4 regions of the Yersinia hibernica genome follow, and region 4 is predicted to be linked to each of the others. Evidence: predicted binding sites of a transcription regulator. Region 4 holds the regulator's gene; each other region holds the start of a gene.

Region 1 (3,194 bases), 2.3 Mb from region 4:
TTTAACAACAAATCGCGTATTTAATTTAAGCTGAAAGTGATCTGACCATTTATTAAAGTTGAACAAATAGGCCTTAAGCCAAATTATTTATTCAGAATCACTATTAATGCAACATTTGGGGGCAATAGATTAAAGTTCATGCATTATTTTCACCAAAATAATGCTTTGAGACTTAAATAGACAAGAAAAAGGCCACCGGTTATAAACGGGTGGCCTCTCTACAATGATGAATATCAAACTACGATGGCTCGTCTGGCTCTGTATTAAAGTAAGCCGGGGAAAATAGCCTTGATGCCAGTCACGATGAATTCAATACCCAATGCCATTAGCAATAAACCCATAATACGTGTAATAACGTTAATACCGGTTTGACCAAGTAATCGCACCAAGAGTGGGGCTGCGCGGAACAATAGCCAGCAACAGAACGCAAAAAGTGCCACGGCAACAGTTAACCCCAGTAAGTTCTGCCAACTGTGGTAACGAGAACTCCAAACAATGGTGGAACTGATGGCCCCCGGCCCCGCCATCAAGGGTAATGCCAGTGGCACGACACCAATACTTTCGCGTACCGCAGTTTCTGTTTTTTCCTGCTTATTCTGTTTGTCTTCACCTAATTTGCCACTGATCATCGACATGGCGATACTGACGACCAAGATCCCCCCCGCAATACGGAATGAATCAATAGAGATACCAAATATTTTCAGAATGGCATCGCCAAGGAACAGAGAAATCCATAAAATAATGGCCACCGACAGGTTAGCTGTTAGGTTGGTTTTATTCCGCCCCGCTGCCGCCTGATAACTGGTCATACTAATAAATACCGGCAAAATACCAACCGGGTTAACCAGTGCAAATAAGCCAACAAAAAACTTGATGTAACCTGAAAGGTCCAACAGTGATTGACTCACACATCACTCCGCGCAATTGCTGATAAATACATCACAGATATCGGTCATTATACCTAATGCCCCGAGACAACACAGCTTACGGCCAAAAATCAGAAAATTTGCCATGCAAATAATGATGTCACCGTGCGCCATCACTGCCTTTATAGTTCAAATCACGAACAACAGTGCTTTCCACTAAAAATCCCTCTTAAGGGGCCATAAGTAGACATGCGCGCTAATGTAATAGAATTAGTCCTAGGAATCCATGGAATAAACCCGCATTTATAGCGGGTAAATTTTCCCCGTTTAAAATAAGGATTATTGTTAATATTCTGTGCTGTTAATGATGATTTAACGTCATGAATTATCACTTTATTTGCGTTAATGATAATTACTCTCAAGTAATAATTGCTGAATGGTGTCAGCTTGACGATTTTGTGATTTGAATCACAAAAAATATACCTAAGAATAGTTAAGCTCAGAGCCATAGTAAGAGTTACTCGATAAGGAAATAGTGTTTGAGGGTTGAAAATAACACTGTCTCCCCCACTTTATTCCTAAGGATTCAAAAGCTCTTTCAGTAAATCAGCGGTAAGAAATGAGAAAGTATAATATAAAAACTATCTCTATTTGAGGGTACAGCATGCTAGAGCCTGTCTATACTAGTTGCTTCAACAGCTCATTTACTAAAAGAGTTTAACATTATCAGGAGAGCATTATGGCTGTAACGAATGTCGCTGAACTTAACGAGCTAGTAGCACGCGTCAAGAAAGCCCAGCGCGAGTATGCCAACTTCACTCAAGAGCAGGTTGATAAAATCTTCCGTGCCGCAGCTCTGGCTGCAGCAGATGCCCGTATTCCTCTGGCCAAATTGGCGGTAGAAGAATCAGGCATGGGTATTGTGGAAGATAAAGTGATTAAAAACCACTTTGCTTCTGAATACATTTACAATGCTTACAAAGATGAAAAAACTTGTGGCATTCTAGAAGAAGATAAAACCTTTGGTACTATCACTATCGCAGAACCTATCGGTTTGATTTGCGGTATTGTGCCAACCACCAACCCGACCTCGACCGCAATCTTCAAAGCATTGATTAGCCTGAAGACCCGCAACGGTATCGTGTTCTCTCCACATCCACGTGCTAAAGACGCAACTAATAAAGCCGCCGATATCGTGCTTCAAGCCGCTATCGCAGCAGGTGCGCCAGCCGATATTATTGGTTGGATTGATGCCCCGACAGTTGAGTTGTCGAATCAACTGATGCACCACCCTGATATTAACCTGATTCTGGCGACCGGTGGCCCAGGCATGGTTAAAGCGGCTTACAGTTCAGGTAAACCTGCTATCGGTGTGGGCGCGGGTAACACGCCAGTGGTTGTTGATGAAACTGCTGATATTAAACGTGTTGTTGCCTCTATCCTGATGTCAAAAACCTTCGATAACGGCGTTATTTGTGCGTCGGAACAATCTATCATTGTTGTTGACTCTGTTTATGATGCTGTCCGCGAGCGTTTCGCATCCCACGGCGGTTATCTGTTACAAGGTAAGGAACTGAAAGCGGTTCAGGATATCATCCTGAAAAATGGTGGCCTGAATGCGGCTATCGTGGGTCAGCCAGCCACTAAAATTGCTGAAATGGCCGGCATCAAAGTTCCTGCTAATACCAAAATTCTGATTGGCGAAGTTAAAGTTGTTGATGAGTCAGAGCCATTCGCTCACGAAAAACTGTCACCTACTCTGGCAATGTATCGTGCGAAAAGCTTCGAAGACGCCGTTGAAAAAGCAGAAAAACTGGTGGAAATGGGCGGTATTGGCCATACATCTTGCTTGTATACCGACCAAGATAATCAGCCAGCACGCATTAAGTATTTCGGCGATAAAATGAAAACCGCCCGAATCTTAATCAATACACCAGCCTCTCATGGTGGTATCGGCGACCTGTATAACTTCAAAGTAGCGCCATCTCTGACGCTGGGTTGCGGTTCTTGGGGGGGTAACTCCATCTCTGAAAACGTCGGTCCGAAACACTTGATCAACAAGAAAACTGTGGCTAAGCGAGCAGAAAACATGTTGTGGCATAAACTCCCGAAATCTATTTACTTCCGCCGCGGCTCTCTGCCTATCGCATTGGAAGAAGTGGCAACTGACGGTGCAAAACGTGCCTTCATCGTGACTGACCGCTACCTGTTCAACAACGGCTATGCAGATCAAATCACTAGCGTACTGAAATCTCACGGTATCGAAACCGAAGTGTTCTTCGAAGTAGAAGCTGACCCTACCCTGAGCATCGTGCGTAAAGGTGCAGA
Region 2 (3,194 bases), 1.1 Mb from region 4:
TGGTGGCATGACCATCAAGGGCGAGATTTAGGCGAGCGTAATCGTCATGGTCATTATTGGGATGGATACCGTTGGCAAGATAGAGATTGGTGGAAAAAAAACTATTACTATCGCGAAGGGCGCTATTGGAAATATGACAAGCATTATGATAAGCATGGTAAAAAACACCATCGCGGCAAAGGCCACGGTCATCATCATGACAACTAAATGAAATACTCCGGTGGGTTTGTATCCACAACCCGCCCGAGTGATAAATTAAAGCAGACTGATGAGCAGATAAGCATTTAATCCAATCACCACCAGTACAATCAGCTGCCCCAAAACCTGAATCAGTTTTGAGTTAGTCATATCGCCCATTAATTCTTTATTGCCAGTAAAGGCCAGCAATGGCACCAGCGCCAAAGCAATACCAAAACTCAGCAAGACTTGGCTCATGACCAATATCCGCGTCGCATCCATTCCCATCAAAATTACAATAAATGAGGGCAACATGGTGACGGAACGCCGCAGCCAAATAGGGATGTAAAACCGGACAAAACCCTGCATAACCACTTGACCGGCTAAGGTGCCGACCACCGTGGATGACAACCCGGCGGCCACTAAGCTCAGGCCAAAAATGGTCGCCGCGGCATTACCCAACAGTGGCTGTAAGGTTAAATAAGCTTGCTCAATCTCAGCAATACTGCCGTAGCCGTTGAAATGGAATGCTGCCGCAGCAGTCGCCATCATCGCCAGATTGACGAAACCTGCAATCGTCATGGCAATGGCGACATCCAATTTGGTCGAGGCATAACGATCCGCTTTAGAATTTTCCCCGGCAGTTTGTGTCAATGATGAATGCAAATATATGACGTGCGGCATAATAGTGGCACCCAATACCCCGGCGGCCAAAAATACCGCATCCCGATTAGGTAAGTCGGGGATAAGCATCCCTCTGCCTAATGCCGCTATTTCAGGGCGCGAGAAAACCAGCTCCACAATATAAGCGGCGGCAACAAACAGCAGCAAGCCACCGATAACCAACTCAAGGGGTTTTTGCCCGCGCTTTTGCAACATGAGAATAAGGAAAGTCGCGATACCGGTTAGCACCGCCCCCTCGAGTAGCGTCACTCCCAATAGCAATTTGAACCCAATGGCGGCCCCAATAAACTCGGCCAAGTCAGTTGCCATTGCAATTATTTCGGCTTGCACCCAATAAGCCCATACCGCAGGGCGCGGAAAGCGGTCACGGATATGTTCAGCCAGGTTTTTACCGGTAGCAATACCGAGCTTGGCGGAAAGAAGTTGGATAAGCATGGCCATGATATTGGCCCAAACCACCACCCACAATAGGGTGTAACCGAATGAAGCACCGGCCTGAATATTGGTGGCAAAGTTGCCGGGATCAATGTAGCCAATAGCGGCGATAAAAGCCGGCCCCATCAGGGAGAGTTTAATCCTCCTTGATGTACGGCGGGGCGTATCGACAGCACGACTATCCAACATTCAATATTACCCTTGGAGAATTTACGGCTACTTATTATCATCAATAATATATAAATGATAATAATTATCAAGCGCATTTAGAAAAGCGAAATTTATCACTCTGATAGCTAATACCGCATAATCTGCCAAGGCGTCACCGTCAGTTGCCAGTTTTCGCAAAATTGGATGAAAACTGCATCGCAATTTCCGAGACCGAACACTACAATTATTCAAACTAGCATATTTACACTATCGCTGTAGCATATTATTAACATGCTATTTTTTGTGATCAACCCCACTAATTTGTTTGCATTTATGAAAGTGAATTTCTATATTTGCAACATACATCTCGTTTTTAATGTAGCCGTTACATAAAATGACCACCGAAATCTAGACTGCCTCTAATTTGGAGCACATACATGTCCCATATTTTACAGTTTGCGTTGGCCTTAGTTGTGGTGGCCATATTAGCATTAGCGATCTGTAAGGATCGTAAAAGCATCCGCATTCGGTTTGTTATTCAATTGTTAGTTATTGAGGTGCTGTTAGCGTACTTCTTCCTTCATTCGGAAGTTGGATTAGGTTTTGTGAAAGGATTCGCCGGCTTATTCGACAAATTATTGGGATTCGCCGCTACCGGCACCGATTTTGTCTTCGGCAATATGGGGGATAAAGGTCTCGCGTTCTTCTTCTTAAGAGTGCTGTGCCCTATCGTCTTTATTTCTGCGCTGATTGGTATTCTGCAATACATTAAAGTGCTGCCCGTCGTTATTCGCATCATTGGTACTTTGTTGTCCAAAATCAATGGCATGGGTAAGTTAGAATCATTCAACGCAGTCAGTTCACTGATTCTGGGCCAGTCTGAAAACTTTATCGCCTATAAAGATATTCTGGGCAGAATGTCTGAAAAACGCATGTACACCATGGCGGCAACAGCAATGTCGACAGTCTCCATGTCGATTGTGGGTGCTTACATGTCAATGCTGGACGCAAAATTTGTGGTCGCAGCACTGGTGCTTAACATGTTCAGTACCTTTATCGTGTTGTCGTTAATCAACCCGTATAAAGCAGAAGATGAAGAAGAGTTGCAACTAAGCAATCTGCATGAAGGCCAAAGCTTCTTTGAAATGCTGGGTGAATACATCCTAGCTGGTTTCAAAGTCGCCATTATCGTTGCGGCCATGTTGATTGGTTTCATTGCATTGATTGCAGCAATGAATGCACTGTTCAGCCTGCTGTTCGGCATCAGCTTCCAGGGTATTTTGGGTTATGTCTTCTTCCCATTTGCCTGGGTGATGGGTATTCCTGCTCACGAAGCCTTGCAAGTGGGCGGCATTATGGCAACCAAACTGGTTTCTAACGAATTTGTGGCAATGATGGACTTGCAGAAAGTGGCATCTGAATTGTCACCACGCAGTGTGGGGATTCTGTCTGTATTCCTGGTTTCATTCGCTAACTTCTCTTCTATCGGTATCGTAGCCGGTGCGATTAAAGGCCTGAATGAACACCAAGGTAATGTGGTTTCTCGTTTTGGTCTGAAACTGCTGTACGGCTCTACACTGGTCAGTGTGCTGTCCGCCTCTATTGCGGGCCTGGTACTCTAAGTATCAGAAAAAAAATCCCTAAAGAGGCGCTACGGCGCCTTTTTTTATGCCTGTGATTCACAGTCAAACCATTCACTCCAATGATACCTTATGGGGAGCTAGCAGGCCGGGAGTATAAGTAAGTCA
Region 3 (3,194 bases), 2.3 Mb from region 4:
GGCCATTGAAGCCTGTGTGACTCACAAAATACCGGTCATCGCCAGCCAAGATTGGCATCCTGCTGAACATCGCAGTTTTGCCATAAACTCACAGGCTGAACCGTGGACTGTCGGCGAATTAGAGGGGTTAACCCAGGTGTGGTGGCCGGTGCACTGTGTGCAAGATAAAACCGGTGCCCAATTTCATCCCGAGTTAACACAGGCGGCAATAAGCCAAATTTTCCGCAAAGGCCAAGACCCGGATATCGATAGCTATAGCGCCTTTTTCGACAATGGCCGACGGGCAAAAACTTCACTGGATGGTTGGTTACGCCAGCAGGGAATCGAGCATTTGTTCATTATGGGGTTGGCAACGGATTACTGTGTGAAATACACCGTATTGGATGCATTAGCTCTAGATTATAAAACATCCGTCATCAGTGATGGCTGCCGGGGAGTTAACCTACAGCCGCAAGATAGCCAGCAGGCCCTTAAAGTCATGAGTCAGTCCGGGGCAAGCATACAGTCACTGGCGCAATTTATAGCCGAAATACAGCAACTTAGCGCCCGCTAACTCAGCAAAAATAAATATCAGCGGAGCCTCACTGGCTCCGTTTTTTGTGCCGTCGGTGTGACTGGCATTTGCACTTACTCAGGCTTTAACTTGACCAAAGTCGGCTGACTGAATTGCTGCTTCAACTCTTGCTTAGTTTTCATGACTATCTGACCATCGCTACCAATGCTCATATGCTGAGCATCCTCATTATGTCGCGCCTGCCACAACATCACCATTTGCAAGCTATTGTCTTTCTGTTCCGCTGTCAGAGCCACACCATCTGGCCATTTACCGAGTTCCACCGCTTGCATCAAACGCTGGTAAATTTCGGGCGTCATCACTGAAATCAGGTCTTCAAGCTCCATCAGAGCATCCTCAGTAAACGAATAATAAGCTGAATCGATTTTTCATCAGTAAAATGGCGGTGATAAACAGCGGTTAGCCCGCAGTTTGTTCGCCATTCTGGTCATCAACAAAATTGAGTGATGCCGAGTTCACGCAATAGCGCTCGCCGGTGGGCTGCGGGCCATCCGGGAACACATGCCCTAGATGCGCATCACAGTTGCCGCAGCGAATTTCAATGCGGTGCATATTGTGAGAATAATCATCAATATAGCGGATAGACTCGGCATCAAGCGGCTGGTAGAAACTCGGCCAACCACAACCGGAATCAAACTTTGATTCGGAGATAAATAGCGGCTGGTGGCAGCACAAGCATTGATAAACACCCTCGCGTTTATTATGCAGTAATTTGCCACTAAAAGGGGCTTCTGTCCCCCGCTGTTGGGTGACATGCCGCTGAATATCGGACAGTTTCTCAATATTTTCTGTAGGGTTTGGTTCTTTAGCCATTTGTGCGGTTCTCTGGCAGGGAATAAAGTCAACGAAAACAACGTCTAATAATAACAAAAAATTAACAACAAAGCAGTTAAAATTGTCCTAAACTGTATGCCATCAAAGCGGCAACAGTATAAATGTGATAAAAATCGCAAATCTTACTGATTCTCACTTTAAACTGAATAATTCGCCCCAATATAAAAATGAGGCTAATCGTATCTGGAAACGCGTGATTAATGTTCGATCTACCGGCCTTGGTTTGATTTGTAGCAATAATTGACACGATTCCGCTTGACGCTCGGTAAGGTTTTTGTAATTTTACAACCAACCTTTTATTCACTAACAAATAGCTGGTGGAATATATGACTATCAAAGTAGGTATCAACGGTTTTGGCCGTATCGGTCGCATTGTTTTCCGTGCTGCTCAGGAACGTTCTGACATCGAGATCGTTGCAATCAACGACCTGTTGGACGCTGACTACATGGCGTACATGCTGAAATACGACTCTACCCACGGTCGTTTCGACGGTACTGTAGAAGTAAAAGACGGCCACCTGGTTGTTAACGGTAAAACCATCCGTGTTACCGCAGAGAGAGATCCGGCTAACCTGAAGTGGAATGAAGTTAACGTCGATGTTGTTGCTGAAGCAACTGGCCTGTTCCTGACTGACGAAACTGCACGTAAGCACATCGCTGCAGGTGCTAAGAAAGTGGTTCTGACTGGTCCTTCTAAAGATGATACCCCAATGTTCGTTATGGGCGTTAACCACAAGGCTTACGCTGGCCAAGAAATCGTTTCTAACGCTTCTTGCACCACTAACTGCTTGGCTCCACTGGCTAAAGTTATCAACGACAAGTTCGGTATCGTTGAAGCGCTGATGACCACTGTGCATGCAACCACCGCAACTCAGAAAACTGTTGATGGCCCGTCTCACAAAGACTGGCGCGGCGGCCGCGGCGCATCCCAGAACATCATCCCTTCTTCTACCGGTGCGGCTAAAGCCGTGGGTAAAGTTATCCCAGAACTGAACGGCAAACTGACCGGTATGGCGTTCCGCGTTCCTACCCCTAACGTTTCTGTTGTTGACCTGACTGCACGTCTGGAAAAACCAGCTTCTTATAAAGAAATCTGTGCCGCTATCAAAGCTGCTTCAGAAGGCGAGCTGAAAGGCGTTCTGGGTTACACCGAAGACGACGTTGTTTCTACCGATTTCAACGGCGAAAAACTGACTTCAGTATTCGATGCTAAAGCAGGTATCGCGCTGAATGACAACTTTGTAAAACTGGTTTCTTGGTACGATAACGAAACTGGCTACTCAAACAAAGTTCTGGATCTGATCTCTCACATCTCCAAATAATGGATTGATGTCGATGTCTGCCAAAGGCCACCCTCGGGTGGCTTTTTTATTATCTGTTACGGATAAACTCCCCCGCCCGCCTATCTCATCACGATAAAAAAATTGCGCAATATCAATGATTCACTACTACTTTATCGCCGACTTGCTGCAAGATATCAAGCCTGTGATATTATCGAAAGACTGAAGTTCAATGGATCTCTAGCCCCTTTCCCATAAGGCCAAACGAATGAACGAGAAAGTATTCACCCTACCTGTTGTTGAACAAATTTCGCCTTACATCAGCCAGCGCCAGTTAGATGAACTGCCGATTGTGGTCGTTTCCCACCCGAAAGTTCGTGCCGCGGTCAGCTTGCAAGGTGCTCATTTACTGGCATTCCAGCCGAGTGGTGAGCAACCTATCATCTGGTTGAGTAATAACACGCCATTTAAAGACGGCGTCGCTATTCGTGGCGGTGTGCCTATCT
Region 4 (3,194 bases):
TATTCGCGCGGCTCAAATTGAGGGTGACAGTTTCCACCGCTACACCCGCCCGGAAATGGATTCAGCGATTCGTAAAGCACGGGATCAAGGCCGACATATCAGCTATTTTGGCCCAGAAGCCAATGACTTTGGGCAGTTAGAAGAGAGTGTTTCGCAATATGGCGCATTGGGTACCGGGCGCTCACGTAAGTATTTGCATACCTATGATGAAGCCGTGCCCTACAACCAGATTCCCGGCACATTCACTCCGTGGGAGTCGCTACCAGAGCCGACTGATGTGCTGTTCTATGAAGGGCTGCACGGCGGGGTTGTCACCGAGCATCATGATGTCGCAAAACATGTAGATTTACTGGTCGGCGTAGTCCCCATCGTTAACCTGGAGTGGATTCAAAAATTAGTCCGGGATACTGGCGAGCGCGGCCATTCTCGTGAGGCGGTGATGGATTCCGTGGTGCGCTCCATGGATGACTATATTAACTACATCACGCCACAATTTTCGCGGACTCACATTAACTTCCAGCGAGTACCGACCGTCGATACCTCCAACCCATTTGCCGCCAAAGCCATTCCGTCACTGGATGAAAGTTTTGTTGTCATTCACTTTAGAGGTCTGAATCAAATCGATTTTCCCTACTTACTGGCGATGTTACAGGGATCGTTTATTTCCAATATCAATACTTTGGTGGTCCCAGGCGGGAAGATGGGGCTGGCAATGGAGTTGATTATGGCGCCATTGGTGCAGCAATTACTGGAAGGCAAAAAGATTATTTAATCGCCTGCGTACTTGAAGTAGCGGCCAACATCTCCGCTGCTTCAAGTCCGTCGAGTTTATTTAGGCGATTTCGCGGATCTCAAAACTGTGGGTAATGGTCGCCGCTTTGCCCAGCATCAGAGACACCGAGCAATACTTTTCAGCTGACAGCTCCACCGCGCGCTCAACAATTTTATCGGTTAAGCCCTTGCCGCTCACAATAAAATGCAGGTTAATTTGTGTAAACAGGCGCGGTGCCTCTTCCCGGCGCTGCGAGGTTAACGTCACTTCGCAATCGCGCACATCATTACGGCCTTTTTGCAAAATAGAGACAACGTCAATTGCGCTACAGCCGCCCGCCGACATTAACAGCATTTCCATCGGGCTCGGTGCTTTGTCTCCCGCATTTCCGTCCATCAAAACTTGATGCCCTGAAGCGGATTCCCCCAAAAATGTCAGCCCCTCAACCCACTTTACACGTGCCTGCATAACTCTTGCTCCCGGTTAAATTTTCTGATTCAGACTACCCTTTCATTTACAAACTGGCAATGTAACCCGATGTTCATCATGCTGAAGCGATACAACACAAGACACTGGCCTCATCCTGTGCTACAAACAGAATCGAAAGTGTTGTTTCTAGAATTAAATAGGGTAGCTTCTCAATACTCAGTGAAGGGTTTCTATCCGGTACGTATCTTGGCTATACCTTTCGGCAGTTGAGCAAATTAATATGCTAAGAGAAAGTGTATTTTATAAGCACGCCGCGCAGGGAACTCTGAACCCTGTTAAGTCTGGCTGCGATAACAACAGAGGATAACAGCGAATGGTTCTCGGCAAGCCACAAACAGACCCGACTCTCGAATGGTTCCTGTCTCATTGCCATATCCACAAATATCCATCGAAGAGTACGCTAATTCACCAAGGTGAAAAGGCCGAAACGCTTTACTACATCGTGAAAGGCTCCGTTGCGGTGCTTATCAAAGATGAAGAAGGTAAAGAGATGATTCTCTCCTATCTCAATCAGGGGGATTTCATCGGCGAGCTTGGATTATTTGAAGAAGGCCAAGAACGTAGTGCCTGGGTTAGAGCAAAAACCGCCTGTGAAGTGGCTGAAATTTCTTACAAAAAATTCCGTCAGTTGATTCAGGTTAACCCAGACATCTTGATGCGCCTGTCTTCACAGATGGCGAACCGCTTGCAGATTACATCGGAGAAAGTGGGTAACCTCGCCTTCTTGGATGTCACTGGGCGCATTGCACAAACGCTGCTTAACCTGGCAAAACAACCTGATGCCATGACCCACCCAGATGGGATGCAGATAAAGATTACCCGCCAGGAAATTGGTCAAATAGTTGGCTGCTCCCGCGAAACTGTGGGGCGGATACTAAAAATGCTGGAAGATCAAAATCTGATCTCCGCGCACGGTAAAACGATTGTCGTTTACGGCACGCGTTAATTCCCCCATAAACCGGTGTCGTTACCTCGGCACCGGTTTTTTATTTGTGTGATCAATAAACTTCTGGGGCCTATATGAATTGGCAACGGCTTATTTATCATCCTGAAGTTAACTATGCACTTCGCCAAACATTAGTCCTCTGCATACCTGCGGCGTTGGGATTCGCCATGGGCGAGTTACGGCTGGGGTTGATGTTCTCCCTGATACCAGCGTGTTGTAACATTGCGGCGCTAGATACCCCCCATCAACATTTCTTCCGACGACTGATTGTCGGCGGGGCTCTCTTTACATTCAGTAGCTACCTCACTCAGCAACTGCTGCTGTGGGAAGTTCCATTACCCGCAGTGATGCTTGGCTTGGCATTAATATTGGGTGTGAGTGGAGCTATCAGTCAGCTCAATGGTCGACTGCTTCCCGCCGCCCTTATCGCCGCTATTTTCAGCCTCAGCATGGTGGGCCGCGCACCTATCTGGCAAGCCCCCTTGATGTGTGCCGTGGGGACTCTCTGGTACGGCGTATTTACCTGGCTGTGGTTTCGCTTATGCAGGGACCAGCCCATCCGTGAGCCATTGAGCCAGCTTTATCATCTGTTGGCTGATTATTGCGACGCGGCATATCGTTTATTTGGCCAGCAGCAAGAAGCAGAAAAGACGATACCGCAGCTGTTAGATAGACAGCAAGGTATTATGGATAAAATTAATCAACTTTATCAACAATTTAACTTGCTCCCTAATACCACAAAAAAAGAACGAAAACGGCTACTGACACTCTTTCAAATGGCACTCGATTTGCAAGAACACATCACTGCGGCGATGAATCAGTCAGAAAAAACGCAAGAACTGGTTGAACAGACACCAATAGAAAAGGTTCTTGAGCGCAATATACAGATTATCTCAACACAAATGCGCACCATCGCCGATGATATTCTCTACCACCACCGGGCGAAAACCCATGTTAGCGCGGGTGATGCACTGGTCGAACTGGAAG

What was found. Region 4 encodes CRP, which controls carbon source genes, mostly activating them, when cyclic AMP is high. Its sites were predicted from a motif close to ATGTGANNNNNNTCACAT; they were not measured.
Positions count from the first base shown of each region.
Region 1: a site for CRP is predicted at 1,323-1,340, ahead of adhE (bifunctional acetaldehyde-CoA/alcohol dehydrogenase). Genes of this name have one in related genera too.
Region 2: a site for CRP is predicted at 1,748-1,765, ahead of D5F51_RS15415 (NupC/NupG family nucleoside CNT transporter). Genes of this name have one in related genera too.
Region 3: a site for CRP is predicted at 1,510-1,527, ahead of msrB (peptide-methionine (R)-S-oxide reductase MsrB). Genes of this name have one in related genera too.

Region 1 is NZ_CP032487.1:1,976,459-1,979,652, forward strand. It holds gene D5F51_RS09270 (YchE family NAAT transporter) at 264-908, opposite strand; gene adhE (bifunctional acetaldehyde-CoA/alcohol dehydrogenase) at 1,606-3,194, shown strand, end outside.
Region 2 is NZ_CP032487.1:3,267,196-3,270,389, forward strand. It holds gene D5F51_RS15405 (DUF2502 domain-containing protein) at 1-207, shown strand, start outside; gene D5F51_RS15410 (Nramp family divalent metal transporter) at 256-1,485, opposite strand; gene D5F51_RS15415 (NupC/NupG family nucleoside CNT transporter) at 1,884-3,068, shown strand.
Region 3 is NZ_CP032487.1:2,001,347-2,004,540, forward strand. It holds gene pncA (bifunctional nicotinamidase/pyrazinamidase) at 1-553, shown strand, start outside; gene D5F51_RS09395 (YeaC family protein) at 628-900, opposite strand; gene msrB (peptide-methionine (R)-S-oxide reductase MsrB) at 974-1,387, opposite strand; gene gapA (glyceraldehyde-3-phosphate dehydrogenase) at 1,735-2,730, shown strand; gene D5F51_RS09410 (D-hexose-6-phosphate mutarotase) at 2,957-3,194, shown strand, end outside.
Region 4 is NZ_CP032487.1:4,405,865-4,409,058, forward strand. It holds gene D5F51_RS20770 (phosphoribulokinase) at 1-772, shown strand, start outside; gene D5F51_RS20775 (OsmC family protein) at 833-1,240, opposite strand; gene crp (cAMP-activated global transcriptional regulator CRP) at 1,575-2,207, shown strand; gene D5F51_RS20785 (YccS/YhfK family putative transporter) at 2,282-3,194, shown strand, end outside.